Regions from separate parts of the Paenibacillus sp. E222 genome, predicted to be linked through region 1. Evidence: riboswitches for the same ligand, from Rfam matches in the RefSeq annotation. Region 1 holds a riboswitch; the other holds the start of a gene.

Region 1 (15,203 bases):
TCAGCATACGCAAAACCCGAATCGATTACTTCCGTCTGCAGACGGATTCCGATTCGGGTCTATGGGATGAAGATATACGCTGATGGGGGTATCAGCTTCGTTTATTCTTGTGCTTCCAGCACCTTAAGGTCTTTAACGGCAGGGCCTTCAATGACTTTGCCCGCATAATCGTAGCGTGATCCATGGCATGGGCAATCCCATGAACGTTCCCCGGCATTCCATTCCACTTCACAACCTAAATGGGTGCAGGTAGTATCCACCAGAAAGAGTTTGCCAGTCGGGTCCTTGTAGGCGCCAGCACGTTTGCCGTCATGGCGAACAACAGCCCCTTCATCGTTGCCGAGTTCTCCCGTGTTTTTGTGAATAATGCCGACTTTGCCAGAGATCAGTTCCGCGGCTACATTGACATTCTCTACAAGGAAGTTTTTCACACCAGGGTCTACCTTGAATCGTGCAGGATCGAATACAGCAGCGTAAGCGTTGTCGCGTCCGGTAATCCGGTCCGTAAGGATATGCCCAGCCATCGTTCCTGTGGTCATGCCCCATTTGGCAAAGCCGGTAGCCACATAGACACGTTCATGTCGTCCAGTAATTGGCCCAATGTAAGGGACCTTATCGATGGAGATCAGATCCTGGGCTGACCAGCGGAAAGGGATGCTGCGAATGCCAAATGTATCGGCTGCATAGCGCTCCAAATTTTCATAATGACCGACCGTGCAGATGCCCTGTCCGGTTTTGTGATTTTCCCCTCCAAAGAGGATGTGTTCCTTCTCTTTATGAATGACGGTACGCAGGGATCGATAGGGTTCATCGTCAGAGATGTACATGCCACCTGTGAAAGGTTTCTGAGGTTCAACAACAACAGCATAGGAACGCTCAGCGTGAAGCCGTGAAAAATAAAATCCAGGGTCATAGACCGGGAAATGGGAGGCCACAACGACATGTTCGGCCGTTACGGATGGACCATTCTCATGTGTACGCACATGCAGTGAGGCGTCTTCCTCCACATCGGTTACCGTTGTATGTTCGAAGATGCGGACACCTTGTTTGACTGCGGATTCCAGCAGGTAATGCAAATAACGGAGCGGGTCAAAGCGAGCCTGTCCCGGCATTTTAATCCCTGCCCTGGACGGAACAGGGATGGGAAGGGGATCAACCCATTGACCAGGAATATTCAGCTTGCCATAGGCAGTCAGCTCGATCTCCAGCTTCTTGAGATTCTCCTCGGATTGAATGTAGACATAGGCATCTTCCTCAGCCCACTGGCAATCAATCTGTTTCTCTTTCACCAGATCGCGCATCCACTTGGCAGCTGTTGCATTGCCTTCATAATACATGCGGGCCTGTTCTTCTCCAAAATGGTGAAGCAATTCATCAAATATGACGCCATGCTGCGCCGATACCTTGGCCGTTGTATGGCCGGTTGTGCCATCCAGTACTTTTCCGGCTTCAAGCACAACGACACGCATGCCCTTCTGGGCCAGCAAATAGGCTGTTGTGATACCTGCAATTCCTGCTCCGATAATGGCGACATCGGCGGTTGTATTTTCTGTCAGTTTCGGATATTCATTGAATGTGTTTGTCGCTCTCCACAGGGATTCCGGTATGGAAGGCAAACCTGTCGGGGGCTGTTGATGGTCACTCACTCGATGTTCCTCCTTCAATATTCTTCTTCATTAAGGACTATGCTTAGCTCAATAAGTACGTCATATCTATACTCCTATCCATGATTACCATCCTGTGCCAGAATAAAACGATTGACCGCATACTTTCCTGAGGAAAGTTCACATTTTCCTGTGAAGCCCCCTGTTTTTTTTGCTAAACATGCTATATGATAGATTTACCGAAATCGTTTTAGTAAATCAAAAGAAGAGTTAACGAAGGTTTGTAAAGTGCTTGTTATAAAAGGTTAAATCTTCGAATTGAGAGGTCGGATACATCAAGATTTTATCGTATTAATTTATCGATTATGTATCCGCTATCATTCCAAATAAATCAATGAATGCCCAAAGGAGATTCCATATCATGACCAACCAAACGAAATATCCTTTCCAGGATACAACGCTCGAACTGGATACACGTGTAAAGGACCTCGTGTCCCGTCTGTCGGAAGATGAGAAAATCGAATCCATGCTGCAATACCAACCCGCAGTAGAACGACTGGGAATCGCAGCATACAAACACGGAACAGAAGCAGCACATGGCCTGGCCTGGCTTGGCGAAGCGACTTCCTTCCCGCAGCCGGTAGGGCTGGCGTGTACCTGGGATGCGGACCTGATGAAAGAGATCGGCTCCGTGATCGGAGACGAGGCACGTGTATTTTACAAACGCAATCCCGCAGTAAACGGTCTGACGCTGTGGGCACCTACGGTTGATATGGAGCGTGATCCGCGTTGGGGTCGGAACGAAGAAGCTTATGGTGAAGATCCGGAACTGACTGCTGAGCTGACAACGGCCTTGGTTAAGGGAATTCAGGGCGATCATCCGAAGTATTACAAGGCGGTTGCCACGTTGAAGCATTTCCTGGCTAACAATAATGAAGTGGACCGGGGCAGTGGTTCATCGAGCATTGATCCGCGCAACATGCGTGAATATTATCTGAAGGCGTTCGAGAAACCGTTCAAAGAGGGCGGCGCGCAGTCCATGATGACCGCGTACAACTCTATTAATGGTACACCAGCATTGCTGCATCCGTTTGTAAACGAGATTGTGAAGGGCGAATGGGGCATGGATGGCTTCATCGTCAGTGATGCAGGCGATGTCATGGGGATCAAGAACGATCATAAATACTATGATTCGCACACACCAGGTACAGTGGAGTCCGTCAAAGCCGGAATTGACAGCATTACCGATGATGCGGATCTGTCGAAGCAGGCGCTGCGCGAAGGGTTGGAGCAAGGCACACTCACAATGGAAGATATCGATCTGGCATTGTTCAATACGTTCCGTGTGCGTTTCCGTCTGGGTGAATTCGATCCGGCGGAGGGCAATCCATATGCTTCGATTGGTGAAGAAGCGATGATGACGGAGAAGGCAAAGGCCCTGTCATTGAGAGCAGCGAGAGAACAAGTGGTACTGCTCAAAAATGTTCAAGGCACGCTGCCGCTGGATAAAACAAAATCCGGCAAAGTGGCTGTGATTGGTCAACTGGGCGGAACAGTCTATCGTGACTGGTATGCAGGAACCATGCCATATAGTGTATCCCCGCTTGAAGCGATCAGTGGCAAAGTAGGCGGCGACAAGGTTGCATTCAAGGACGGCAACGACCGCATTACTTTGACTTCCGTGGCAAGTGGCAAAGCTGTCGGATTGGCTGAAGATGAGAAATCATCCATCATTGCTTCTGGGAATGCTGAGACATTTACACTGAGTGACTGGGGCTTTGGCAGTTACACACTGAAGGCAGACCGTAATGGGAAATACCTGACGACAGATGAAGAAACGGTTACGGCATCGGCGGATGAAGTGTATGGCTGGTTTGTGAAGGAAGTATTCCATCTGTTGCCTCAACAGGACGGAAGCGTGGGGCTGACCACTTGGAACGGTAAAACAGTAACAGCACCCAATGGTGGAAACGATGCGTTTGCGGTATCCGAAGAGTTGAAATCTTTCGGTGCTACGGAAACGTTCAAAAAGGATATTGTGGTGAATGGACTAGAGGAAGCGGTAACGGCCGCGAAGGAAGCGGAGACGGCGATTGTATTTGTCGGCAATAATCCGCTTGTGAATGGTAAAGAAGAGATCGACCGTCCAGGTCTGGATCTGGCTGAATCCCAGCAGCGTCTGATTGAAGCCGTCTATGCAGCGAATCCAAATACCGTTGTAGTTATCGTGGGAAGTTACCCGTTCACGTCCAACTGGGTGCAGGAGAACATCCCGGCTGTATTGTATACATCCCATGCTGGACAAGAGTTGGGGAACGCTGTGGCTGACGTATTATATGGCGATTATGCGCCTGCAGGCCGCCTGAATATGACGTGGGTACAATCTGCAGATCAGCTGACCGATATCAGAGACTACGATATCATTCAATCTGGACGTACGTATCAGTACTTTGAAGGTGACGTACTGTATCCATTCGGACATGGATTAACGTATGCAGCGTTTAAATACAGTAATTTGGAACTGAACCCGGCCCAAGCTGGAGTCGACGAAACCATTACTGTGCAAGTGGACGTGACGAATACAGGAAAGATCGCTAGTGATGAGGTCGTGCAGTTGTATGTGCGTGCCGGACAGTCCCGTGTGAAACGTCCACTCAAAACGTTAAAAGGGTTCCGTCGTCTTTATATCGAAGCTGGAGCTACAGTAAAAGTCAGCTTCACACTGCCCGTTCAAGAACTGGCGATCTGGGATGTAACCCGTGATCGTTATGTGGTCGAAAGCGGCACGTACTCCATTATGGTGGCCAAATCTTCTGCTGATGTTCAGCTTGTTGCTGATCTGACAGTACAAGGGGAGACCATTCCTTCACGTAATCTGGGTGTGGCTACACGCGCCGAAAATTACGATGCATACTTCGGTGTGGATCTGGATGAGAGCAAGGAAGGTGGAACTTCTGTCCGTGTGATTGGTGAACAAGGATGGGTTGCCTTCAAGGATGCAGATCTGGGCGGCGGCGCAGCAGCGCTTGAAGCTCGTGTATCATCAGAGCAGGCAGATGCGGTACTGGAAGTTCGACTGGGCGCACCTGATGGTACACTGGCTGGACGCGTGGAACTGGCACAAGGCGAGGCACAGCAGTGGTCCACGGTTAAGGCAGACCTGCAAGGCGCATCAGGTCAACAGGATGTATACCTCGTGTTGTCCGCAGGAGTTCGTGTCAGCCATTTCCAGATTCGTTAAGTCGATAGAATAACATTAGCAAGATGACCAAATTGGAATGATAGTAAATGACAAAGCCTCCGAAGAGATTCGGAGGCTTTTTGTTTGTGCGTTTGGTTGAGTGGGTTAGGAGTTTCGTTTTCGTTTTTACTTTCCGTCAAACGTAATCAGTTTGTGCACAAATTTTTTCAATTGCTGGTTCGTTGCATTCAACTGCTCGATCGTGCTCATAAAATTGTTAACCAGTTCCGCTTGCTCCTGAGAACTCGCGGTGATCTCCCCAAGTTCATTCTCCATCCCCTGAATGGATTGGCGGACGGAGAGGAGAGACTCTTCAATACGCGTAGTCGCTTCCTTTGTATCTACGGACAGCTTGCGGATTTCCTTGGCGACCACGCCAAATCCTGCACCTGCTTCACCGACACGAGCAGCTTCGATGGCGGCATTCAGGCCGAGCAGATTTGTTTGCTCCGAGATTTCACGGATGAAGCTGGCGACCTGAGTCACGTTGCCTGATTTCTGTACAGCTTGTTTGGAGTTGTTGCGAATCTCTTCGGTGGTGGCGCTCAGCTCCTCCGAATGTGCAGCCACGTGCTGAACGCTGTCAATCAACTGGTTGGTCAAATTTTCGGTCACATTCATGAGCTGCTGCAGCTGATCCTGATCATCCATACTGTAGAGCAGGTTGAATATAGCGATGACCTCGCCCTGTTCATTTTTGATCGGAAGGTAGGCGACATCAAACGGTACTCCAAATAACTCCTTCGGGTAATGATCAAATTGTTTGTCCGTACCGCCTTTCAGATCGGCAAAATTTCGATTAGGCTCGAGCAGTGGATCACCTGCTTTGAACTCCAGTTGTTTCAACGACTCTCCTGCGGAAAAATACAGGAATTTCTCCCGGTCAATAATGGAAAGGGTTACATCTTGGCGAATCGTATCCCGAAAAAAGGGCATACATGCGATTAATGATTGAATCATATCCATTGGAAAGTTCCATCTCCTCAATTTTTGATCTGATAAATGATTGTTTTAAATGGTTATTTAATAACTGTCTATATCATATATCGTCATGCAATAGAGAATAAAATAGAGAGAAATGATAATATGTGTACCTTTAGAAGAGTTAGCTGTAGTTTCAACCAGATAAACAAATATAATGATGGTAAATGAAAAGGGGATGTCCCAGAAGTCATGAATATGACAGGGTACATCCCTTGTTCGTCTTATTTTGTTTTAATGAACCAGAAACACGCTATTCGCTCCCATTTGCCCAGACCTGAGATCTAACGAATCACAGAGACGTTATTTCGGCGAATCGGTCCATTTTTCGGGTTTTGACAACGTGTTATGACGAAATAGCGTTACTGAGATTCGTTAAATCTTGCAAGCGTTGATGATCCGCCTGTTAAGGTGCGGTAGGTTCGTTAGCGCTTGGAGCGAGGCGGAATTCCTTTGGGAACAGCCCCATTGTTTGCATTCACAAGCTTCGTTTATATGGAGGACTCTGCCGTTACTCGTTCTCTTGCCGTACGAGCAGCGTCTACCATGATGCTTAATGCATCCACAACTTCCGCTTTACCACGTGTTTTCAGTCCGCAGTCAGGATTCACCCAGAACAGATCTGCTGGCAGCACTTGAAGTGCACGCTCAATCATATTCAACATCTCGTCCTTGCCCGGAACACGCGGACTATGGATATCGTATACACCGAGTCCGATACCTTTGTCATACGTATTCTGCTCGAAGCTGCCTACCAGTTCCCCATGGCTGCGGGATGTCTCGATCGAGATCACATCTGCATCCAGGTCGCTGATCGCTTCAATAATATCATCGAACTCGCAGTAGCACATATGGGTATGCACTTGCGTTGTTGGTTTTACGGTTGCAGTAGCCAAACGGAAGGATTCCACGGCCCATTGCAGGTACTCATCCCACTTGCTTCGTTTGAGTGGAAGTCCTTCGCGCAGAGCTGGCTCATCGACCTGAATCATCTCAATGCCTGCTTGCTCCAGCGCTTCAACCTCGTCCCGAATGGCGCGAGCAATCTGGTAGGATACTTCACTGCGTGGAATATCCGAGCGTACAAAGGACCAGTTCAGGATCGTTACCGGACCTGTGAGCATTCCTTTCACCGGTTTGCTGGTCAGTGTCTGGGCATAGGCTGTTTCTTTCACCGTCATCGGTTCATTGAACAGCACATCTCCGTAAATTACAGGTGGCTTCACGCAGCGTGAGCCGTAGGATTGTACCCAGCCATTTTTGGTGAAGGCGAATCCAGTCAGCTTTTCACCGAAAAACTCAACCATATCGGTACGTTCGAACTCACCGTGTACCAGCACATCCAGACCAATTTCCTCCTGAATGGTAATCCATTCCTGGATCTGTTCACGTACATAGGCGTCATATTGCTCCGCATTCCATTCCCCTTTACGGAAGAGTGCGCGTGCTTTGCGCACGTCCGCCGTTTGCGGGAAGCTGCCAATGGTTGTGGTTGGCAGCAGCGGGAGCGACCATTTTTGCTGCTGCAATTCGCGTCGCTCCTGGAATGACGCGTTTCGGAGCAGCTGCTCATCAGCATGCACCCCTGCAGGCGCACCACTTAGGCGTGTCCGTGATTCGGACTCGCTCAGCAGGCGCACCGCTTCGGTGCTTGCCTGGGCGCGGCGGCGGGCTTCAGCCAAAGCCGCTGCTTGGTCCGCCTGCTTTGCACCGCCGGACAACAACGTGCCGAGCGTCGCTATTTCCTCCAGCTTCTCGTCGGCAAATGCCAGGGCATTGCGCAGTACCGGATCAAGCGCGCTCTCTTGAGCGGCAGTAACCGGTACATGCAACAGGCTGCAGGAAGGCTGAATGATCAGCTTGCCTTCGGCTGCGAATTCAGCTACCTGCTCCAGCAGCTTCGCCGTCTCTGCGAGATCGGCGCGCCAGATGTTGCGCCCGTCGATGACACCGGCGCCCAACCATTTATCCTGCGGGAAGCCATGCTCCCGCAGGCTGGTGAAGTTGCCTTCATAGCCGTGGACCAGGTCCAGGCCGATTCCGGCAACAGGCAGAGCTGTCACGACCGGATAAGCTTCCACCGATTCGAAATACGTTTGAAGCAGCAGCTTCAACTCCGGTGCAGCTTGTGCCAAGGCAGCATACACCTGTTGCAGCAAGGCTTCATCTTCGGAAGAGACAGCCAGCGTCAGAGCAGGCTCGTCGATCTGTACCCACTGTACGCCTTCTGCCTGAAGCTCAGACAGAAGCTGGGCGTACACTGGAACGAGACGTGTGACGATCTCTGCAAAGCGTTCCGCGTCATAGCCTTTGGCGAACCGTACATACGAGTACGGACCGACCACAACCGGTTTACCTTCCAGCCCAAGCTCCTGCTTCGCTTCGCGATAGGCGGCAAGGGGTTTATTTTCAAGCAATGCAAATGCAGTATCATTATGAATCTCAGGTACGATGTAGTGATAGTTGGTGTTCAGCCACTTGGTCATCTCACAGGCGGTTGCCTCATCATTACCCCGGGCCATGGCGTAGTAGGTAGATACGGATACCGGTCCGCCTGCATGGTTAAAGCGCTCAGGAACGACGCCAAACATCGCGGATACGTCAAGCATATGATCATAATAGGAGAAGTCGCCCACAGGAATCAGATCGAGCTGCTGTGCCTGCTGTTTCTTCAGATCCTGCAACCGAAGCGAGGTCAGCTCCTGATGAAGCGTGGATTCATCGATTCGGCCAGCCCAGAAGGACTCCAGTGCTTTTTTCCATTCGCGTCCCGCACCGATGCGGGGGTAACCGAGGTTGCCTGTCCGTACTTGTGGCTGTTGTTGCTGTGATTGCGACATGTAAAATTCCTCCTCATTAATAATGATGATCATCCGGTTGAAGCTATTGTGTTGTGTTTCATTTGAAAGCATCAAAAAAAGGCATTCCTTCCGATTCCATACCCCCGAGAAACAGGCATCATGAATGACGACTGTGCACAAAGATAGAATGGGAAAGAACACCTGCTATAAGTCGTTGTAGCGGCTGCTCTAACACCTCCCTATCTTCCGTAGGTCATGCGATGCTGTCGAAACAGGCAGGTCTCCTGGCTTGCGGATCATGGCCATATGCATTCCTTCCCGGTGTTTACCCCAGTGGATTATATGCATAGACTCCCCGTATACAGTGGCGGGACCGCGACGGATTTGCACCGTGCTTCCCTTTTAAGCCTGACCACGCATGCAGCGCGGTCGGCACCTGTTTCCGTGTGCAGAAATGTGCGTACACATCTCCGGCTATGAAATTGGTGACCAAGCATAGATGATAGTTTGTATCATGCTGCAATCGTCGTATACTTGCTCTTATGCTACCAATCATAGACGATAACCTAAGGGCTTGCAACATATATCATTAATCCGATCGGAAATAAAATAATACTCTATGAATCCTAGATATATTGGTAGATTTGGCATTCTTAAAATGAAGCAAATCATCTCCCACGCTGTGCTTGATTCCCCTCAAATAAAAAAATCGTTACCATGCATCTAACTGCACAGTAACGATGGTCTGGCGAGCCGTTGTTGCCCCAACATCGATGATGCGCTGATTACGACTGCCGCGAAAAGGAAGTGATACATCACGCTCAGCTGCAATATAAGGTCCATCGATAATGACGTCGCATAGCCGGGATAACTCCGTCCGTGACGGGTCTGTTATCAGCTCCTCATACACAAACCCCGTGTAGGCCCATACGGTCAGATCAGGCCGAGCAGCCCGAAGCTGCCGAACCCAGGAGGCACATGCTGCGGCAGAGAAAAAAGGATCACCTCCGCATAACGTAACCCCTTCCAGCAAGGGATGCGAAGACACTTCATGCAAAATCTGCTGCTGCTGCTTCTCCGTAAATGGTTCCCCTGCACGGAAGCTCCATGAGCCGGGGCTGAAACAGCCCGGACAGGCATGGCGGCATCCGCTGATGAACAACACGGCACGCAGGCCAGGCCCCTCATTCACCGATTCCGGGATGTAACCATACAGATTCATTGATGTTTCACCCGGTCTCTCACTTCGGCTTGCTTCGCCGCATTGAAGCGCACTTTATAGTCACCGGTCAGATATCCCGTCACCCGGCGCAGCCGCTGGAAATGTACATGGTTTTCATGAGCCTCACATCCGGGACATACATCTCCAATAACGCCCTCATAGCCACAGGACGGACAGCGGTCAATCGGATGATTAATGGAGAAATACCCGATGTCCTGGGCCAGCGCGAATTGCACGATTCGTTGGAAAGCGGAGGTATTGGCCCTTACATTCCCGTCGAGTTCGACATATGAGATCGCTCCGGCATTACATAGTGAGTGGAAGGGAGCTTCCAGCTCAATCTTGCGATAGGCAGGAAGCGTATGATAGACCGGAATGTGAAATGAATTGGTGTAGTATTCCCGGTCGTTGACCCCCGCAATGACGCCATATCGCTCACGATCGATCTTGGTGAATTTGCCGGATAGACCCTCAGCGGGCGTAGCGAACAAGGTGATATTCAGGTTATGCTGCTCACTCATCCGGTCACAGAACTCTCGCATCGTACGAATGATATTCAAGGCTTCTCGATGTACATGCAGGTCTTGTCCATGGTGACGGCCATATAGAGCGGTCATACATTCCGCAAGCCCGATAAAACCAAGGGATAACGTACCATGCTTCAACAGATCGGCTACCGGTTCATTCGGAGCCAAGTGTTCACCGCCTTCCCATACCCCTTCCCGCATCATGAAGTCCGATGCTTTGGCAGGCTGGTTCGTCTGAATTCGATACCTGTGCAGCAGTCCATCCGTAGCATTGTGCATGACGGATTCCAGCGCCGTATAGAAGCCAGCCCGGTCAGCGATGGCTCTTGCGCCCTGGCAGATTCCATATCGAATGCCGAGCTTGACCAGATTGATAGTGTTAAAGGACAGATTGCCTTTGCCGCTCTGACGATTGCGTCCGAAGCGATCAGCCAGTGTGCGTGTCCGGCATCCCATCGTCGCAATGATCGTATCGGGATCTTCCGGTTGATAATAGGGCAGGTTGAAGGAAGCATCCACATTGACAAAGTTCGGATACATGCGCCGTGAGGAGCAGGTCACAGCAAGCCGGAACAGATCGTAATTCGGATCTCCCTCCGATTGGTTAATTCCTTGCTTGCATTGGAAAATATGCTGAGGGAACACGGGTGTTTCCCCGTTACCAAGTCCACGAATGGTCGCTTCCAGCAACGACCGGGATACGAGTCGACCTTCGGCTGAAGTACAGAGTCCGTAGTTCAGCGAAGTGAACGGAATCTGTCCGCCAGCACGACTGCTCATGGTGTTCAGGTTATGGATCAGGGACTCCGCAGCTTGCCCGGTCTCCAGTTCCGTTTCTTCACAGGCAAAGGCAAAGGCTCGTGCACACTTCTTCTTCGCTTCATCACTATCCAGATGCAGCTGCTCATCCTCAATTCGGTCATTCTCTCCAAACAGACGTTGCCCCTTCCGGTAATGCTTACGGAACGAACGCTTCACATAAGGTGCGAGATCCCAATCGATTTTATTGGCGGATACACCGCCGTACTGGCTGTTCTGCTGGGATTGAAAAATAATGGCGACCAGTGCCATGGCAGACATGATCGTCTGTGGGGTACGAACCGAACCGTTGCCGGTATTGAATCCGGAGGCCAGCAGCCGATCAAACGGAATAAAGATACAGTTAGTCGTTCCAAGAGCATACTGATCCAGATCGTGTACATACAGATCCCCGTTCTCTACAGCTAGCGCGAGTTCCTTAGGCAGTACATGACGCAGAGCATGCCACTTGGCGGTCTCCGAACCGAGCCTGCTCATCTTGCCGCTGAACGAGTCTCCGTTCAGATTGGCATTCTCCCTTAGCGTATCGGCGTCCTCAGCACCTATAATTCGTCTTCCCAGGTCAGATAGCAGGTCGGATGCCGGTGGAGAGGCATACTCAAGCATGTTCATGTCAGTTCCTCCTAAAATAATAAAATTGAAATGTATGGGATAATGTCCATTCATTGAACACTACATGTAGAGTTTCTTTATCCATTTATAAACTATATATTGTTATTTTGGTGTGATAATGATCACATGTGAGTGGCTGATCGTTCGTCATGATTCATCGCTCAGAATGATAGAGGTTTTCAAAGCTGGAGGGTAAGCGTATAATTTCTATTTACCGTGTAATTACAGTTGACGATGCTTAGAAGTAGATAGAAAACTTTATATATGTATAGGTTGTGACCACTTTTTCGCAACTTTTGAACCCTCGTTAATGGATTGAATCATACAGTGCACTATGAATTGAAAATGCAGCTAAGACAAGAGGGGTGAATCATGGGAACGGTAGGTGTTACAAGGGGCTTCTATGAAAATATACAGGAAGCCGCGTCCCATATTGTAGACGTATTAAGCGGCATCTTAAAAGTGAACACCATTTTTGTTGCCACGAACGATGGAGTGACCAATGTTATTATGGAAGCTTTTAACCGCGAGGAAGAGTTGGTCGCCAAAGGTAGTAAACTTCCATTTGAAGCGTCATACTGCAGCCTGGTCTTAAGAGATAAGGGCAGCAGTCTGATCATTACGGATACATGTGAACATCCTCTTACGAAAACCATGGACGTAACAAGCGGACTGGGCAATCGTTACTTTGTGGGGATTCCTATTATGCGGAGGTCAGGGGAAACGTTCGGCACGATCTGCCTCATGGATGATCCCGATTATGTGATTAGTGAAACGGATATGAAAACACTGCAAGCCATGGCCGTTTTTCTCGGGTATGTCGTGGATCTGGAAGATACGCTGCAAGTTCAGGAACAGAAGCTGAGTCATTCGGAGCAACTGCAAGAGCAATTGCAGGCAGAGAAGGAACGTGCGGAGTCTGAGGCGTTGACCAAGACACAGATGCTGTCGCTGATGAGCCACGAAATTCGTAACCCGCTGAACGGCATTCTGGGATTAACGGATCTGATGCGTACACCGGATATGTCGGACGAGCAGATAGAATATGTGAATATGATCGAAACCAGCGGGAACATTCTGCTCTCCCTGCTCAATAACATGATGAGTTTTAACGTCAATGACGCAGGCCAAACGGTTGTGCATGATGATCCATTCGATCTGGTCGCCACGATTGAAAATACCGTTTATCTCTACGCGGGACTGGCGCTGAGCAAGAACATTGAGCTGGGTTTGAACCTTGATCTGAACGTATCTCAGGTTTTCGTCGGGGATGAAATAAAGATCGGACAACTATTGGCCCATGTCATGCAGTATGCCCTAGATTCAACACGGACAGGCTCCGTATTGGTTACGGCAACCGTAGCTGGTGGAGATACAGAAGAGGCGGGTACGCTTCTACTCCATGTGAAGTACACTGGCCGCATGTTGTCTTCGGACAAAAAGCTTAGATCATTTAACAGTTTGGACGGAAATATAAGTACACAGAAGCTGGTAGGGACCAATCTCGGTTTGGCGGTCAGCCAGAATCTTGCCATCCTTATGAATGGGCGTATTCAGGTACATGGTATGGGCGACAAGGAGACAGAATTCGAAATTAGACTGCCGCTCCGCAGACATTGGGAACTGCCTCAGCTTGCCAATATTCAGCATCGACTGAAGGGCAAAAAGGTGCTGCTTGCCAAGGATCCTGACATTCTGCAAGGGGCCTCATCCCTGATGCGCAGATGGGAGATGGATGTGCACATGACCTCGGTTACAACCGAGGCGTACGACTGGATTCAGGGGGGCTTTAAACCGGACGTGGCTGTTGTGGATATGGGACTGCTGGAGGGCGGCGCTGTGGATTTTGTACACAAGCTGAAACGCCTGGTTACAGATTCACCAGTTATTGTTCTGATTCCGTATGGCATGCATATCGATTCGCATGAAGCGGAAGTCTTCGATGCGGTCCTGACCAAGCCGGTGAAGCAGGCTGATTTGTTAAATGCATTAAGCATCATTGTGCATTAAAAACATGAGAACATAGTTTAAATTAGGCGCACCTTTCACGGGTGCGCTTTATGTTGTTATTTTGAAGGACGAGGACCCTCGAACAAGCAGCTCTGAGTCGACTTTAAAGACACGTTTGTCCTGAAATTCATTCGTATTCATCGTGTCAATCATCTTCTCCATAAGAATGGCTCCCATCGTATACTTGGGCTGGTTCACCGAACTTAGCGTAGGATGGATGTATTTGCTGATTCGATTGTTGTCCACACCTACGATAGCCAATTGCTCGGGAATGCGTATTCCGTATTCCGTACATGCCTTGTAAACGCCTAGAGCCATTTCATCATTAGCCGCATATACAGCGGTGAAGGACAGGCCTTTGTTAAACAGTCTTTTGATAGCCTCGTACCCGCCTTCCTCATTAAAGTTCCCATTCTCGATCAATTCGGGACGGAACGGAATCTGGTGATTGCGCAGGGCCTTCAAATAACCTTCAAGTCGTTCATAGCTGTCGATCGCTTCAGGATAACCGTTTAAGAAAACGATATTTCGATGTCCGGCCTCAACGAGATGCTGAACAACTTCCTGGGAGAATTTCACGTTGTCCGTATATATACACGGGATCTGATCATGTTCGATGTATTTGCCAACGATGCCAATGCGATAGCCTTTATCTGCAAGCTGGAATAATTCCTCATCCGCCAGCATGGGCGTGATAATGATAACACCGTCTATGGTCCGATCCAGCAGTAAATTAAGATAATCAACTTCTCGCTCTTTCTGGTTATGGGCATCACATATAATGACCTTGTAGTGTCGGGCGTAGGCGATATTCTCAATGCCTTTGATAATTTCGGCATAATAGGAGTTGTTGATGTCCGGAACGATGACGCCAATCGTCATGGTTCTCTGTGAACGAAGGTTTTTGGCTGCTGCGTTGGGGTGATATCCCAATTGCTCGATGGCGCGCATCACCTTATCTTTGGTTTTGGTGCTAACTTTGCTGTGCTGATTAATGACCCGCGATACGGTTGCCGGGGACACACCTGCAATGGCAGCTACATCAATGATTTTGACATCCATATTCTTCACAACTCCAAATAAGTGATTGACAATTAATTCAAATTCATTATAATTCCAATTGAAAACGATTACAAGTTATAACCGATTGAAACAATAATTGGGATAGTGCAGGAATAAAGGGTTTAACGTTCAACAAAATGTAATCGATTTCACTATCCCTTGGTTGTGATAAATAGCGGGGTCATCTTTGGATCGTACCGCTCGTACCCGCTGTTTCTATAGCATTACGTTACTCGTCGTGAGTGCTGCATCCTGGTTCAGTCATACCTCAAAATATGACCATTTAAGGGAGGCGTCAACATGTTGAAGAAGAGCACCATCATG
Region 2 (15,203 bases), 2.3 Mb from region 1:
ATAAGGTCGCGGGTGGATTCGAAACAGGCACTCCAAAGAGCTGGCGTTTTATTTCCACTTTTGATTGCAGGCGGTTCTTTTGCACTGACTTGGGGATTAATCTATGTGCTGGGTCTTATTCATCCCGTTGTTGCAGTTGTGGCAGAAGTGGTGCTGATCGCAACCACCATTGCCTCGAAAGGTTTGAAGGATGCAGGTATGGAAGTTTACCGCCATTTAAGTCAACAGGATTGGCCTGCGGCGAGACGTTCACTGGGTATGATTGTAGGACGTGATACGGCTCATCTGGATGAACCGGAGATTGTGAGGGGAACGGTGGAGACTGTGGCGGAAAATATCGTGGATGCAATCGTCTCTCCACTGTTCTATGCCCTGATTGGTGGTGCACCACTTGCCATGGCCTATCGGGCGGTGAATACACTGGACTCCATGGTGGGTTATAAAAATGAAAAATATCTGCATCTCGGCTGGGCGTCTGCCCGTCTGGATGATTGGGCCAACTGGATTCCCGCGCGTCTTACTGCCTTGCTGTTAATTATGGGAGCCTGGTTCATGAAGTTGGATGCCAGAGGGGCAGCACGCATGGTGTCCCGGGATGCACGACTGCACCCAAGCCCGAATAGCGGTTTTCCCGAGTCAGCGGTGGCCGGAGCGCTGGGTATAAGACTTGGTGGACATAACGTATATCACGGCGTGGCTTCATTTCGCGCATATATGGGCGATCCTACAAGACGGATGGAAGCAGAAGATATTGTACGAACAACACGGCTTATGTTCTGGTCGGCAGGTTCTTTTGTTATATTATGTTGGTTGCTCACCTTAGGGATATGGTCTGCTGGAGGTACACTGTTATGGTAATAGAAGCTGGACATGGCGGCATGCAAAGCTGTGAGATTATTTTGATACGTCATGGTACAACGGTGTGGAACTTGGAAAAAAGATATCTTGGGTATTCCGACATCGGACTGCTGCCTGAAGCAGAGCAGGAGCTATCTTCGCTGCGCGAAGAGTTCAGCAATATCACATGCGAAGCTCTGTATTGCAGTGATCTGCTGCGTTGTCAGCAGACACTTACACACATTGCATCGCCCCAAATGGGAAAGGCCAAGCTTGATCCCCGACTAAGGGAGATCAACTTTGGTCAGTGGGAGGGGTTGACCTATGATCAGCTCAAGGACAATCCGCAGTACCGAGACTGGATTGATGCGCCGCAGGAGGTAACGCCACCGGGTGGCGAGCCTTGGACAGCATTTGCCGCGCGGATTGATTCATTTCTGGAAGAGAGTCTGATGTCCTTTTCACCAATACTGCACTCTCGCAGCATAAACGTGCCAAAGGTAGCCGTAATTACGCATGGCGGTGTTATTCGTTATATGGTATCACGTCTCATTCCAGATCAAGGATTTTGGGATACGCAGGTAATACCAGGACAAGCGATCAAAATCCGGCTGGATGGCGATGGGGAGAGCTGGGTTGGAACCAGATTGACTTTTCCGTAAATCGGGTTGTAAGGATGTACAATATAACCTATAATCACAACAGAAGTGTGACTTAGCAAGTGCATCATCGATGGAGGCGCAACAAGCTCTACCAAGGATGCACGATGCTCACTTGAATGGTTAAACAATATTAGCGACCAAGGGTCCCGCGTGCATGCAGAATGTTTCATGCTTTTATATGAGGCGATGAACGGCATACGGGTGAAATAGGGAAGCCGGTGTAAATCCGGCACGGTCCCGCCACTGTAAATCAGGATGAATTCCTGTAAGTCAGGTTACCTGCCCTGGACGTATAAACCGGTGTTCCTTCGAGGAAAGGACAGCGTTTCGGGCAGTTCTCTGTGCATAAACAGCGCCAAGCTGACCATGCGCAGATCGCCACATGCGAGACGTCATCCCTGATTCTGACCAAGGATTGGGGATTTTATTTTTTCGGAACACAAATTCAAGCGGAATTGGGACAGGAGCACTACTCACTAGAATGGATAGAGAAGGGGAGAATGAACACAATGAATTTCAAGACATGGAAAGGCGTAGCGTCACTGCTGAGCGCAGCGATGCTGGCACTGACGTTGGCCGGTTGTGGTACAACAACAACGAACGAGGGTACAGGAACCTCACAACCTGCACAGGAGCAATCCCAGGAACAGGCGCAGACAGATCTCAAAACACAATATCCACTCACGGTTACAGATGCTACGGGTGAATCGTTTACCTTTGACAAAGCACCAGCCAAAATCGTATCCGTATCTCCGGCTGAAACGGAATCCCTGTTCGCACTCGGATTGGACGAGCAGATCGTAGGGGTATCCGACTATGACGATTATCCGGAAGCAGCAACAACAAAACCGAAAATGGGCGGAGTATCCAAGCCTAATGAAGAGTCGATCATTGCGGCTGAAGCAGATATCGTATTTACAGGTATCTCAATGAGCAAAGAGTCGGTGAAGAAACTGCGTGATCTGGGCATTACGATTTTCAAAACAGATCCTAAATCAGTGGATGATGTAATAAACAACATTGAAACTTTTGGTAAAATCACGGATCATCAGGAAAAAGCACAGGAGATCATCACCCAGATGAAAAAAGATGTGGCTGATGTAACTGAAGCTGTGAAGGCAGTTAAACCGGAAGAGAAGAAAAAAGTATATGTTGAATTCTCCCCAGGTTGGACTGTGGGTAAAGGTGAATTCATGGATGAATTGATTACACTGGCCGGAGGTAACAACGTAGCTTCCGACTTGACTGGCTGGAACCAGATTAATGAAGAGAACATTATTGCTTCTAATCCGGACGTCATTCTGTATGCGAACGATGTAGTGGAAGATAACAAAACATTGGATCAAATCATCAAAGCACGCAGCGGATGGGATCAAATCACGGCTGTGAAGAACGATGCAGTCATCGGTCTGGATGCCAACCTGTTGAGCCGTCCGGGACCACGGGTAACCCAAGGTCTGAAAGAAGTAGCCAAAGCGATCTACCCTGATCTGTTCAAATGAGTAAAAAGCTGGCAGTGTACGGAACGGCCGGAATTGTGCTGCTTGTGTTAACCGTGCTCATCTGCACGGGCATCGGTTCGGTTGCCCTGCCTGCCTTGGACATTGCGGGCATCTTGCTTCATCGCATTCCCTGGCTGGGCGACTGGATTGTTCCTGACTGGAATACAGCAGCAGAACAGATCATATGGAAGGTCAGATTCCCACGTGTACTGCTTGCCGTGCTTGTAGGTGCATCGCTGGCGATTGCCGGAACTGGATTCCAGGGGGTTCTTCGTAACCCTCTGGCTGATCCGTTTACCCTGGGCGTATCGTCCGGTGCATCGGTAGGTGCGGCTTTTCTGATTTTTTTCGGATTGCAGTATGCACTGATTGGGATCTGGACTCTGCCACTGGTCGCGTTTCTGACGGGAGTAGTCACATTGTGGTTTGTGCTGGCCCTCGCTCGTGAGGGACGCAAAATACCTACACACAGCCTGATTCTGGCTGGCGTCGTCATGCAAAGTTTCCTGGGAGCAGTCGTCTCCTTCCTGTCGACCATGTCGAAGCAGACAATCAATGAAATTATATACTGGACGATGGGAAGTCTGGCACTGCGTGGGTGGTCGTATACGGCCATCCTTTTCCCGTATTTTGTGCTGGGGCTGATTTTCCTCTGGAGCCGTGCGCGTTCGTTGAATGTGCTTGCCTTGGGGGAACGACAAGCTGCTCATATCGGGGTTAAGGTGGATGGATTGAAGCTGTCGGTGTTAGCTGTGGGTACGCTGCTTACGGCAGGCGCTGTCTCCGTATCGGGCGTGATTGGCTTCGTCGGATTGGTCATTCCGCATATTCTTCGGCTCATTGTGGGACCTGATTATCGCTTGCTGGTGCCTTTGTCCGCGATTGGGGGAGCCATCTTCATGGTCTGGGCAGACACGATTGCACGCTCATTGCTGGCCCCAACCGAAATTCCGCTGGGTGTAGTTACAGCTTTTGTTGGAGCGCCATTTTTTGCGTATCTGCTGCATCGGAACAAAAAGCTGCGGAAGGGGATGATGCCATGAGTACATTCATGAAAACAGACCCTACCGAGAGTCGGCCGATGATTGAAGTCACGAAAGCTGATAAAATGTATGGTAACCATCGGGCTCTGCATGCGGTGGACTGGAAAGTAAAAGCAGGTGAATGGTGGGGCGTTGTTGGTCCAAACGGCAGTGGAAAATCGACCCTGCTTCAGCTACTTGCCGGAACCGAACAGCCGAACGCTGGCAGCATACAGATTGATGGTCGCGACATTTCCTCATACACCCGTAAAGATCTGTCGCGCATGATTGCAGTCTTGCAGCAGGATGGACTACCGGCCATCTCTTATCCCGTAAGGGATGTTGTCGAGATGGGACGTTATCCTTACCAGAACTGGCTTGGCGAAGAACCGTCGGATGGAGCAGCGATAGTTGATAAGGTGTTAGAGGAGTTGGGTCTGAGTGACATGGCCGAACGACCTTTGGATGCACTGAGTGGCGGTCAACGGCAGCGGGTTGCGCTTGCCAAAGTCATGGCTCAGGAACCCAGGCTATTATTGCTGGACGAGCCAACCACCTTTCTCGATATCAAATATCAATTGCAATTCATGGAGTTATTATCGGCGTGGCGTCAAAAAACTCATATTACGATTGTGGCGGTGCTGCATGATTTGAACCTGGCCGCGCAATTTTGTGATCATATTCTGGCGCTGCGTGAAGGGACTTGTGTAGGCAGTGGCACACCCCATTCGCTGATGACGGAAGAGAACATTCGGGAGATCTTCCGGGTGAGTCCGGCCATGGTGAATCATCCGGACAATGGATTGCCACAGCTGTTGCTAAGACGAGAGAAGAAATGAATGAATCGGGGGAGACCCCATATTTTGATAAAGGAAGTGCTGGCTGCATGAATAATGAACAGGTGTTGGAACAGTTAATGGGTCGGATCGTGGGTCCACATGAGGCAGTTGCAGCTGAGGCCTCCGCACATGTGGATGCATTGACCAAGCCACCCGGCAGTCTGGGCAAGCTTGAACAGCTGGTTATTCGTCTGGCGGGGATCACCGGTGAGACTCGGCCTTGCTTTGATCGAAGAGCTGTTATCGTTATGGCTGCGGATCATGGGGTGGTTGAAGAAGGGATTAGTGCTTTTCCTGCTGAGGTAACGCCGCAGATGGTCCTGAATTTCCTAACAGGGGGAGCGGCTGTCAATGTGCTTGCACGCCACGCTGGAGCTCATGTGATCTGTGTGGATATCGGCGTGAATGCCGATCTGGATCATCCGGACCTGGTCTCCCGCAAAGTCCGCAAAGGAACAGCCAACATGGCGAAGGGTGCTGCAATGACCCGGGATGAAGCTATTCAGGCCATTCTTGCAGGAGCTGAAGTGGTTTCCACCGAGGTAGCGAAGGGAACGCAGTTGTTTGTGACCGGAGAGATGGGGATCGGCAATACAACCGCTAGCGCAGCGGTGATGTGTGCATTAACCGGAACAGCACCTGCTTCAGCGGTTGGTCGGGGAACAGGTGTGGATGATGCCGGATTGCAGCGCAAAGCCGCAGTGGTCAGCCAAGCCCTCAGCGTAAATGCTCCGGATGCAGACGATGCACTCGATGTACTGTGCAAAGTGGGCGGACTGGAGATTGCCGGACTGACAGGCGTGATTCTCGCTGCTGCTGCAAACGGATGCCCTGTGGTCGTGGATGGATTTATCTCCAGTGCCGCCGCGTTGATTGCGAGTCAGCTTGCTCCGCTCAGTACAGAATACATGATTGCTTCCCACACATCGCATGAAAGCGGACATGCAGCGTTGCTGCGTGAGCTGGGTCTGAAGCCTATGCTCGATCTGGACATGCGACTGGGTGAAGGCACCGGAGGCGTGCTCAGTCTTCATCTAATTGATGCGTCATGTCGCATTCTGAATGAGATGGCGACATTTGCAAGTGCGGGCGTATCTGGTGGTACGACGGAGACTCTACCTACCGAGAATCCATCAGAATCTGTTGATTCATCGGTTCAAGGAGAGGTATCCCCATGAGTGTACTTGTGACGGGCGGGGCGCGAAGTGGCAAAAGTTCGTTTGCCGAGCGTCTCTGTATGCAGCGATCCTCTGAGGCTTGGTATGTCGCTACGGCGCAGGCTTATGATGACGAGATGCGCGAGCGGATACGTCTGCATCAGAGCCAGCGGGATGAAGCAGGATATCTGTGGCATACGGTGGAAGAACCGCTGGCACTGCCTGAATTAATTACACGAATGGGAGAGTCCTATACAGGTACGTCTGCACCGACCGTTCTGGTGGATTGTCTGACACTGTGGCTCAGCAATGTGCTGTTAGCGCATGAACATGAGCCGGTACAGGTGCTGTACGATCATATGGACGCACTGGTAGCGGCCATCCAGTCGTACCCGGGTCTGCTCGTGCTTGTCACCAATGAAGTAGGGGACGGTATTGTGCCGGAGTATGCGCTGGGCAGAAGATATCGGGATTTGGCGGGTATTCTCAATCAGCGGGTTGCTGCGATTTGCCGCGAAGTGTTTCTGGTGACAGTGGGTATTGCGATTGAGCTGAAAAGCAGGGAGTATCGTTTATGAGTAAAGGCGATCTTGAACAAAAACATGCGGCTGCGGCCGCTTTTCAATTTCTGTCCCGTTTCCCGGTAAAAATGCAGCTTGATTTCGTCCCGCCATTATTGCGGGAGAGTGTGGTGTATTACCCGCTGGTTGGTGCGGTCATCGGATTATGCGTCTGGCTGGGTGGAGCCCTGACGGGTGCACTGCTTCCATCGTTTCCGGCAGCGGTGTTAACCTTGACGTTATGGGTATGGCTAACCGGAGGCCTTCATCTGGATGGCTGGATGGATACGGCAGATGGGCTGCTTAGTTATCGATCCCGTGAGCGAATGCTGGAGATTATGAAAGATAGCCGTGTGGGAGCCATGGGCGTGATCGCCTGTGTCCTGCTGCTGATGATGAAAGCGTCATTAATTGCTGACTTTATCGCACGTGGCAATTGGGACTATGGAGCTTTGCTCATCCTGCCGATGATCTGGAGCCGATGGTTCATGGTGTATGCCATGGCGGCCTTGCCGAATGCACGCAAGGACGACGGACTCGCTGTCCTGTTCAAGGGTTTGGGTGAACGAAAGGAAGTCCAGCGTGCACGCAGCTCTGCGGTAGGACTAACCTTTCTGGCAGGTGTGATCACATGGGCAGTGGTATGGATCTTCCAGCCGGATACAGCCATGTTCCAGGTACTGGCAATGGAGAATGGACTAGGGACGTTACCATGGTGGCTATATCCTGTTGCAGCGATCATTGTGGTGCCACTGGCTGGTTATGTGATTGGCAAATTCGTTGCCGGGCGTATCAGTGAAAGGCTGGGTGGACTTACAGGGGACACGTATGGAGCCATGAATGAATTGCTTGAGGCCGCACTGCTAACGGTACTTAGTTTGTTGCAGGGATTCTTTTTGATATAACGCGGAGAGCGGGGGTGAGGGAACGTGGAAGATACTGCTGCACAAACGTCTGAACAAAAGGCGGCCGTATTAATGCTGCAAGGGACAGCATCGGATGTGGGAAAAAGCGTGATTACAACGGCCTTATGCCGAATATTCAAGCATGATGGCTTCAGGCCGGCTCCGTTCAAATCACAGAACATGGCGCTGAATTCTTACGTCACAGAAGACGGCAAGGAAATCGGAAGAGCCCAGGGGGCGCAAGCCGAGGCATGCGGCATTGAAGCAACAACGGATATGAATCCGATCCTGATCAAGCCGGTTCGGGATATGCATTCCCAGATTGTCGTGCACGGTGTGCCTCTTACACAGATGAGTGCATGGGACTACCGGCAGCATTTCCTGCCTGAAGCCAAACAAACGGTCATGGATGCACTGAATCGGTTGCGCGCGACGTATGATATCGTGCTGATGGAAGGTGCGGGAAGTCCTGCAGAGATTAATTTGAAGGATCGGGATATCGTTAATATGAATCTGGCGGGCTGGGCGGATGCTCCGGTTATTCTGATCTCGGATATTGATCGTGGCGGCGTCTTTGCCTCCATTGTAGGTACACTGGAGCTGCTGGAGCCGCATGAGGTTCAGCGTGTAAAAGGATTCATCATCAACAAGTTTCGTGGAGATCTTTCCTTGCTGCAGCCTGGGTTGGACTGGCTTGAAGAACGGACAGGCATACCTGTATTGGGCGTATTGCCTTACATAAGTGATATTCAGATTGAAGCGGAAGACTCCGTGGTGCTGGACTCCATGCGACATGGCAAATCCGGTCAGCAGGAGCTGGACCTTGCGGTAATTCGCTATCCGCGTATTTCCAACTTTACAGACTTTGATGCTCTTTCCCGAGAACCGGATGTGAGTGTGCGATACGTGACTTCTCCTGATGAACTGGGACATCCTGACGCCATTCTGCTTCCGGGTACGAAGGACACGATTGGAGATCTGGCTTTTCTGCGTGCGTCAGGACTGGAGCAAGCGATTGCCAGCCAGACGGAGCGTGAACATGTTCAGCTTGTAGGGATATGTGGTGGATATCAGATGCTCGGTCAGCATCTCAAAGATCCATTTGCGGTAGAAGCGAATCAGATACAGGAAGCCCATGGATTGGGATGGCTGCCCCTATCGACAACCTTTCTGCAGAACAAACAAACGGTAAGAGCCTCCGGGCATGTACACGGTCTTCATCCAATTCGTTTGCCCAAGGAAAGCGATGCAGCAAGCTCGTTGCCGATTAATGGATACGAGATTCATATGGGTGTTACCGAGTGTCTTGAGCCTGAACGTGTAACGGCCTTGTTCGAAATCGCCCATCCGGGAGGTCAATCCTTCAATGAAGGCTGGGGCACAATTGACGGCAAAGTGTGGGGAACATACCTGCATGGTTTGTTTGAAAGTGATCAGTTCCGGCGTTCATGGCTCAATGGTCTGCGTGAAGGAAAAGGGCTTTCTCCATTGCTGGAGACGTACAGCGCACGTGAACGCAAGGAAATGGAGTTCGACCGTGTAGCTGAATCATTACGTTCTTCATTGGATATGCAGCGTGTATACGAGATTATAGGCGTTCAGGCGCCTGAATAAAAAAACTGCTCGGGGTAACAGCGATCGAAAGGTTGTTCTGTCATCGGAGTGGCGCGTGTAAATATACATTAGTTCAATTTATATAATATGCAGTCCAAAAGAATACCCCCATGCGTGGCAACGTTCCCTGAAATCTGGAACGATGCTGAGCATGGGGGTATTTGAGTAGCTAATGTTAAGTTTGATTCGAAAATGGAAATAATGGGTTAAAGGTATTCCGATTAGTTTATTTTGAAGTTCTTCATGGCGGATTGCAGTTCTACCGCTTGTTCATGCAGATGACGTACGGTGCTGGAATGGGAATCCATCTCATTCAGTTGGAGATCCGCTGTAGAAGCAATCTCCTGCATGCTTTGACGGGACTTGGACGTGATCTGAGCCGTTTCTTCCACGGAAGCACTGACTTGTTCAGCTCCAGCAGATACTTGCTGGGTAGAGGCCGATACCGTCTGAATGGTCAGATTAACGTTCTGAATTAATTCGTTAAGCTGCTGGAACGCGGAGCCTGCCTGTTGAACCACATGAGTACCTGATCCAATCTCTTGGGTTACACGATTCATGGCATCAACGGAACGTTCAGCATCTTCGCGGATGGTACCCAGGTAATCGGAGATTTCCTCTGTAGCTGTCTTGGATTGCTCCGCCAGTTTGCGTACTTCTCCGGCCACAACGGCGAATCCGCGTCCATGTTCTCCCGCACGAGCTGCTTCAATGGAAGCGTTGAGGGACAGCATGTTAATCTGTTTCGTGATTTCAAAAATGGATTGAACGATGGTCCCTATAGCGATCGAGCGCTCGTTCATTGTTTCGACGTAACGCAGAGATTCGCTTGCGGTCTGGCCAACACGTTCCATTTGCTGAATGGCATCCTGTGCCAGTCGGTTACCGTTAACAGCTTCGTTCGCAGCATCTCCGATCTGCTCCGATACTTCGGCAGAAGAGGAAGCAATATGCATAATGCCTTGTGTGATTTCTTCCATGGCTCTTGCATTTTCGGCTGCGCTGGAAGCGATGCTTACGCTGCCTTTCTCGGCACTTTCCGCAGAACGACTGGAGTCTTTCACCATACCGGACATGGATTCTACCCGTTTGAGCAAATCATTGGAGCCTTCTACAACTTCATTGGATGTAGAGAGGGCGCGGCTAATCATTTCTTTCAGATTATGAGTCATCGTCTGGAAGCTTGAAGCGAGCTGTGCAATTTCATCCTTACCTTTAATCTGAAGTTCAGCAGTCAAATCTCCTTGTGATATCTGTTTGCTATGTTGAACGAGCTTGATGATCGGTTTGGTTACACGTTTGATCATGCTAGTCGAGATGAGCCATCCGAGCACAAAGACCAATGCTGTGATACCGAGGCACAACCAGAAGATCTGTGCAATCTTGTCCTGAATGAATTGGGCATCCATGCTAACAGCCATGATCATGTTACTTCCTGCGATCGGTATAAAGGCTGCTTTATGTACACCGAAGGAATCGGCATAAACCTGGCTGATTTCCATTTCTTTTTTCTCAGTGGCCTCATTCATTGCTGTTTCTACTTTAATTTCATCTCCGGCTTTCATGCCCGAGGAGGTATTCGCGATGACAACGACAGCTTTACCATCCTGAATGGACACAACGTAGGCTCCGTCCAAATTATGCTCTTTGGCTTTGCCAGCCAGATAGGATTCCACAGTCAGTGCAGCACCCTCAGATCCGGCTCCGCCACTCTGTACTTGCAAAATTTTAGAAGCGGATGTGTTCTTGTATATATCCTGAATGGACGTGCTCAGGACCTTGTCGAACTGTGGAAGCACGTAGCTCTGCATAATATTCATGGAGACAGCATAGAAACTGATACTAAACAACAAGGAAGCAACCAGCAGTACGAGGAACAGCGTGCCTCTGATTTTACCGGCAACGGTGCGATTTCGAAACATAGAATCATCCTTTCACGTCATGTTCATTAACATTATCGCTTTTCCGTTATCGTAAGACTAAATACCAACGAAGAAAGGCCTAATTTTCACGTTGAGAAAACTTGGGAATAAGCGGATATACCTATATTACAAAATTAACCGGAGGTTGAATACAATAATTTTCACGATTCAGTGTATTTTTTTCAGAAATAGATGAATTTGTTACACGCATATTACATAATATCAATTAATACCTACCAGAATAGTTTGTTATGTGATATATTGTTGGATATCGCTTTTGAGCGAGTAGAAAACCGGGATATCCGGTTACTCACACTGAGGAGGATTTATACAGATGAATACCTTTTTAATCATTTTGAACGTCGTGGTTATGCTCGCTCTTCTGGGTGTCCTGTTCTGGATGCAGAAGAAACATGTTTCTTTTACCAAGCGTGTGTTTGCGGGTTTGGGCATTGGGGTCGTATACGGCGTCATTCTGCAATTGATCTACACATCTGATTCTGACATCATTACCAAGTCGGTCGATTGGTTTAATCTGGCCGGTTCAGGATATGTTCGTTTGTTACAAATGGTCGTGATTCCATTGATCATGGTTTCCATCATTTCGGCTATCATGAATCTGAAAGGCAAGCAAAATCTCGGTAAAATGAGCCTTTCGATTATCGCAATCCTGCTCATCACGACAGCGATTGCCGCAAGTGTAAGTATTGTGACGAGCTTGAGCTTCAATCTGACTTCCATTGAGATCGAAGGTGGAGACCGAGAGCTTGCACAAGGCCAGAAGATGGAAGAACGTCTCGTTGATGTGAAGGATCAGACGATTCCACAGCAAGTACTGGAGTTCATTCCGTCGAATCCATTCGCGGACATGACCGGAGAACGTCGTACATCCACGCTGGCTGTTGTTATTTTCTCGGCCTTTATTGGTGTGGCAGTGCTCGGATTGGATCGCAAAAAACCACAGCAGGCGGAAACATTCCGCGGCATGGTCAATGCGGTATATGCGGTGGTTATGCGGATTGTAACGCTGGTGCTGAGGCTGACCCCTTACGGGATTTTGGCGCTGATTACGAAAGTAACCGCCACAACGAACCCGGATGAGATTCTGAAGCTGATCAAATTCGTCATTGCTTCCTACGTGGCGTTGATCGTTATGTTCATCATCCACCTGATTATTATTTCACTGTTTGGCTTCAATCCAATTACGTATGTGAAAAAGGTTCTGCCAACACTGATCTTTGCTTTTACTTCCCGTTCAAGTGCGGCAGCGATTCCGCTTAACGTGGAGACACAAACGAAGAGATTGGGTGTTTCGGACGGGATTGCGAACTTGTCGGCAAGCTTTGGTGCTACGATTGGTCAAAACGGCTGCGCCGGGATCTATCCGGCCATGCTGGCGGTCATGATTGCTCCTACGGTCGGGATTGACCCGATGAGCTGGGATTTCATTATTACTCTGATCCTGGTAGTCGTGATCAGTTCATTCGGCGTAGCCGGTGTAGGCGGCGGGGCAACCTTCGCTTCTCTGATCGTGTTGTCCACGATGAACCTGCCGGTAGCCTTGGCAGGCTTGCTGATCTCGGTTGAACCGCTCATCGACATGGGCCGTACGGCGCTGAACGTGAACGATTCGATGACCGCAGGTCTCGTATCCAGCAAAATTTTGAAAGAAAACGATCAGGATACATTCAATGATCAAAGCCGTGATCTGGATTCCGCCGTTCAGGTGTAATTCAGATTCATAATAGGCGGATGGCAGATACAGCCACAAGCCATACAAGAGCAGCCGTTCTTCGGGTTAATCCGGAGGGCGGCTTTTTGCTTTTTAGCATCCTTAGGGCATACCGTAAATATCACTTGAAGCCAGTTGGAGTTATTTAGTGCTGTTCAACTTGGGGGAAATGTGATAGAGTATTCATGTTTTGGCCCAGAGCCAAACCGCGGTTCGTAACCATCCCGCGTAATCAAAACTAGGAAGGCAGTGTATTTATATTGTTTAATTTAGGATGGGGAGCGCTTTTTGTTCTCGTAACGTATGGCTTTTTTCTTTTATGTTACCGCTTGTTCGGTAAAAAGGGTCTTTATGCCTGGATCGGTGTGGCAACAGTTATTGCCAATATACAGGTGACCAAAACGATAGATATTATGGGTATCGTTCTAACGCTGGGCAATACGATGTATGTTAGCATGTACCTGACGAGTGATCTGCTCAATGAGAAGTATGGACCGGGTGAGGCACGTAAAGCCGTATGGTTCGGGTTCTTCACATTGATCATGACGACAGTGCTGATGCAGATGGTATTGTTCTTTGAACCGGCGTCGACGGACTTTGCACAGGATTCGATGGTGAAGCTGTTTGGTTTGCTGCCACGTCTGGCACTCGGAAGTCTGACAGCCTATTTCATTAGCCAGTTTCTGGACGTACGACTGTACACTTGGCTGCGCAAGGTGGCGCCAGGGCGCAATCAGTTGTGGATACGTACCAACGGCAGCTCGATCATCAGTTCGTTTGCGGATACGCTGGTATTCTGCACGATTGCGTTTGCCTTCATCTATCCATGGAACGTCTGGCTTGAAATTTTCTTGACGACGTACGTCATCAAATTTGTATTGACCGCGGTAGGAACGCCGTTTCTATATGCTGCACGCAGCTTTAAATTCAAGGACGAAGCCTAGATTCTCTGTTATGCAGACGGCAAAATCTGAAGAACAAAAGAAAAATGTCCCGCAAAGCCATGCATTCATGGTTTCGCGGGACATTTTTGTTATGGCATCATATTTTCTTTAGGAGGAGCTGGCTGGGTAGTATGGTGATCCCAAAAAGGATTAGTCCGTCAGAATTTGCAGCTCTTTCGGATAGGACGTCAGCACCTCAACGCCAGTTTCTGTCACAAGTACATCATCCTCGATACGCACACCGCCTGCGCCAGTATAGATGCCAGGCTCAATCGTAAATACTGTACCTTCTTCCAGAATGTCCATGTTCTGCCCGTGCAGGGAAGGATACTCATGCACGTCAATGCCCATTCCATGTCCAACTCTGTGCAAGAAGCGTTCGCCGTATCCGGCTTCTTCCGTAACCTGGCGTGCTGCACGGTCAATATCCGCACAGGTGACGCCTGGCTTAACTGCACGAATGGCAGCTTCGTTTGCTGCGAGCACGGTGTTATAGATGGTTTTAAGTTCAGGTGAAATGTCACCAAAGGCAAATGTACGCGTAATATCTGATGCATACCCACCAGCGTAGACACCCATATCAAACATCAACAGATCACCATGCTGCAATTTGCGTTCACCTGGTGTGCCGTGCGGCAAGCCTGTTTTGGGTCCAGTGAGCACCATCGTATCGAAGGAAGGGCCGTCTGCACCCAGTTTTTTCATCTGGTATTCCATTTCGGCAACCAGTTCAATTTCGGATACGCCCGTACGAACGTGGGACAGTCCTTGGCGAAGCGTCTCCTCGATCAGATGAATGGCGTGGCGAATGCGAGCGACTTCATCCGGTGTCTTTTTCACACGCAAGGTGCGAAGCAGAGGACCGACATCTTCAAAGTTGGCAGCACCAAGAGCGGCGGTCAACTGTTCATAACGTGCAACAGTCACGTATTCTTTTTCGAGACCTACGCGGCCCAGACGTCCTTGATAACGCTCAAATAAGGCGTAAGGATTGTCCGTATCGGAATGTGTGGCAATGTTGGATACCGAAGAAGCGGCAGCGGCAGCTTCCTCGTCGAGTGCAGGCACGATCAACAGCGGATCTTCGCCGCGTGCAAGGACAAGCCCGAGGAAACGCTCATGCGGATTACTCGCAAAACCTGTTAAATAGTAAATATGTTTCGGATCTGTAATCAGCATGGCGTCTAATCCTTTTGTAGACAGACCCGCTTCCAGCCGGGATAAAGGAGTTTGATTCATGAGTGTAGTTTTCCACCTTTCATTCGTTCTACATAAATTGAACTAAATAATATTTACACTTGCCACTCCGATGACAGAACAACCTTCCGATCGCTGTTATCCCCAGATTTTTTTGGATTATCTTTTTCAAGGGGTAAAATCCGGGGATAGCGTATGCTTCCGATGCAGCTTTCTTTCAGACAGCTTTTAGGCGAACACTTCGCTTCTTCAGGTTATTTCTGTCCTCTCCGTTCTCGTGTAAATATTTAGTTCAATTTATATATCTTCT

Evidence for each region. Region 1 has a riboswitch for cobalamin ahead of metE (5-methyltetrahydropteroyltriglutamate--homocysteine S-methyltransferase). Riboswitches for the same ligand answer to the same signal wherever they lie in the genome.
Region 2: linked by a shared signal. The riboswitch ahead of HW560_RS31090 (ABC transporter substrate-binding protein) and the one ahead of metE (5-methyltetrahydropteroyltriglutamate--homocysteine S-methyltransferase) in region 1 are both predicted to bind cobalamin.

What each region holds. Positions count from the first base shown of each region.
Region 1 covers NZ_CP058552.1:1,746,557-1,761,759, forward strand. The annotation lists gene HW560_RS07795 (FAD-dependent oxidoreductase) at 102-1,646, opposite strand; gene HW560_RS07800 (glycoside hydrolase family 3 C-terminal domain-containing protein) at 2,026-4,845, shown strand; gene HW560_RS34215 (methyl-accepting chemotaxis protein) at 4,972-5,811, opposite strand; gene metE (5-methyltetrahydropteroyltriglutamate--homocysteine S-methyltransferase) at 6,318-8,666, opposite strand; cobalamin riboswitch at 8,884-9,082, opposite strand; gene nrdG (anaerobic ribonucleoside-triphosphate reductase activating protein) at 9,340-9,849, opposite strand; gene HW560_RS07820 (anaerobic ribonucleoside triphosphate reductase) at 9,846-11,807, opposite strand; gene HW560_RS07825 (histidine kinase dimerization/phospho-acceptor domain-containing protein) at 12,180-13,817, shown strand; gene HW560_RS07830 (LacI family DNA-binding transcriptional regulator) at 13,866-14,879, opposite strand; gene HW560_RS07835 (cellulase family glycosylhydrolase) at 15,180-15,203, shown strand, end outside.
Region 2 covers NZ_CP058552.1:6,952,305-6,967,507, reverse strand. The annotation lists gene cbiB (adenosylcobinamide-phosphate synthase CbiB) at 1-858, shown strand, start outside; gene HW560_RS31095 (histidine phosphatase family protein) at 852-1,499, shown strand; cobalamin riboswitch at 1,664-1,801, shown strand; gene HW560_RS31090 (ABC transporter substrate-binding protein) at 2,000-3,001, shown strand; gene HW560_RS31085 (FecCD family ABC transporter permease) at 2,998-4,044, shown strand; gene HW560_RS31080 (ABC transporter ATP-binding protein) at 4,041-4,862, shown strand; gene cobT (nicotinate-nucleotide--dimethylbenzimidazole phosphoribosyltransferase) at 4,910-6,040, shown strand; gene cobU (bifunctional adenosylcobinamide kinase/adenosylcobinamide-phosphate guanylyltransferase) at 6,037-6,597, shown strand; gene cobS (adenosylcobinamide-GDP ribazoletransferase) at 6,594-7,484, shown strand; gene HW560_RS31060 (cobyric acid synthase) at 7,557-9,098, shown strand; gene HW560_RS31055 (methyl-accepting chemotaxis protein) at 9,320-11,020, opposite strand; gene HW560_RS31050 (L-cystine transporter) at 11,355-12,752, shown strand; gene HW560_RS31045 (queuosine precursor transporter) at 13,013-13,696, shown strand; gene HW560_RS31040 (M24 family metallopeptidase) at 13,847-14,935, opposite strand.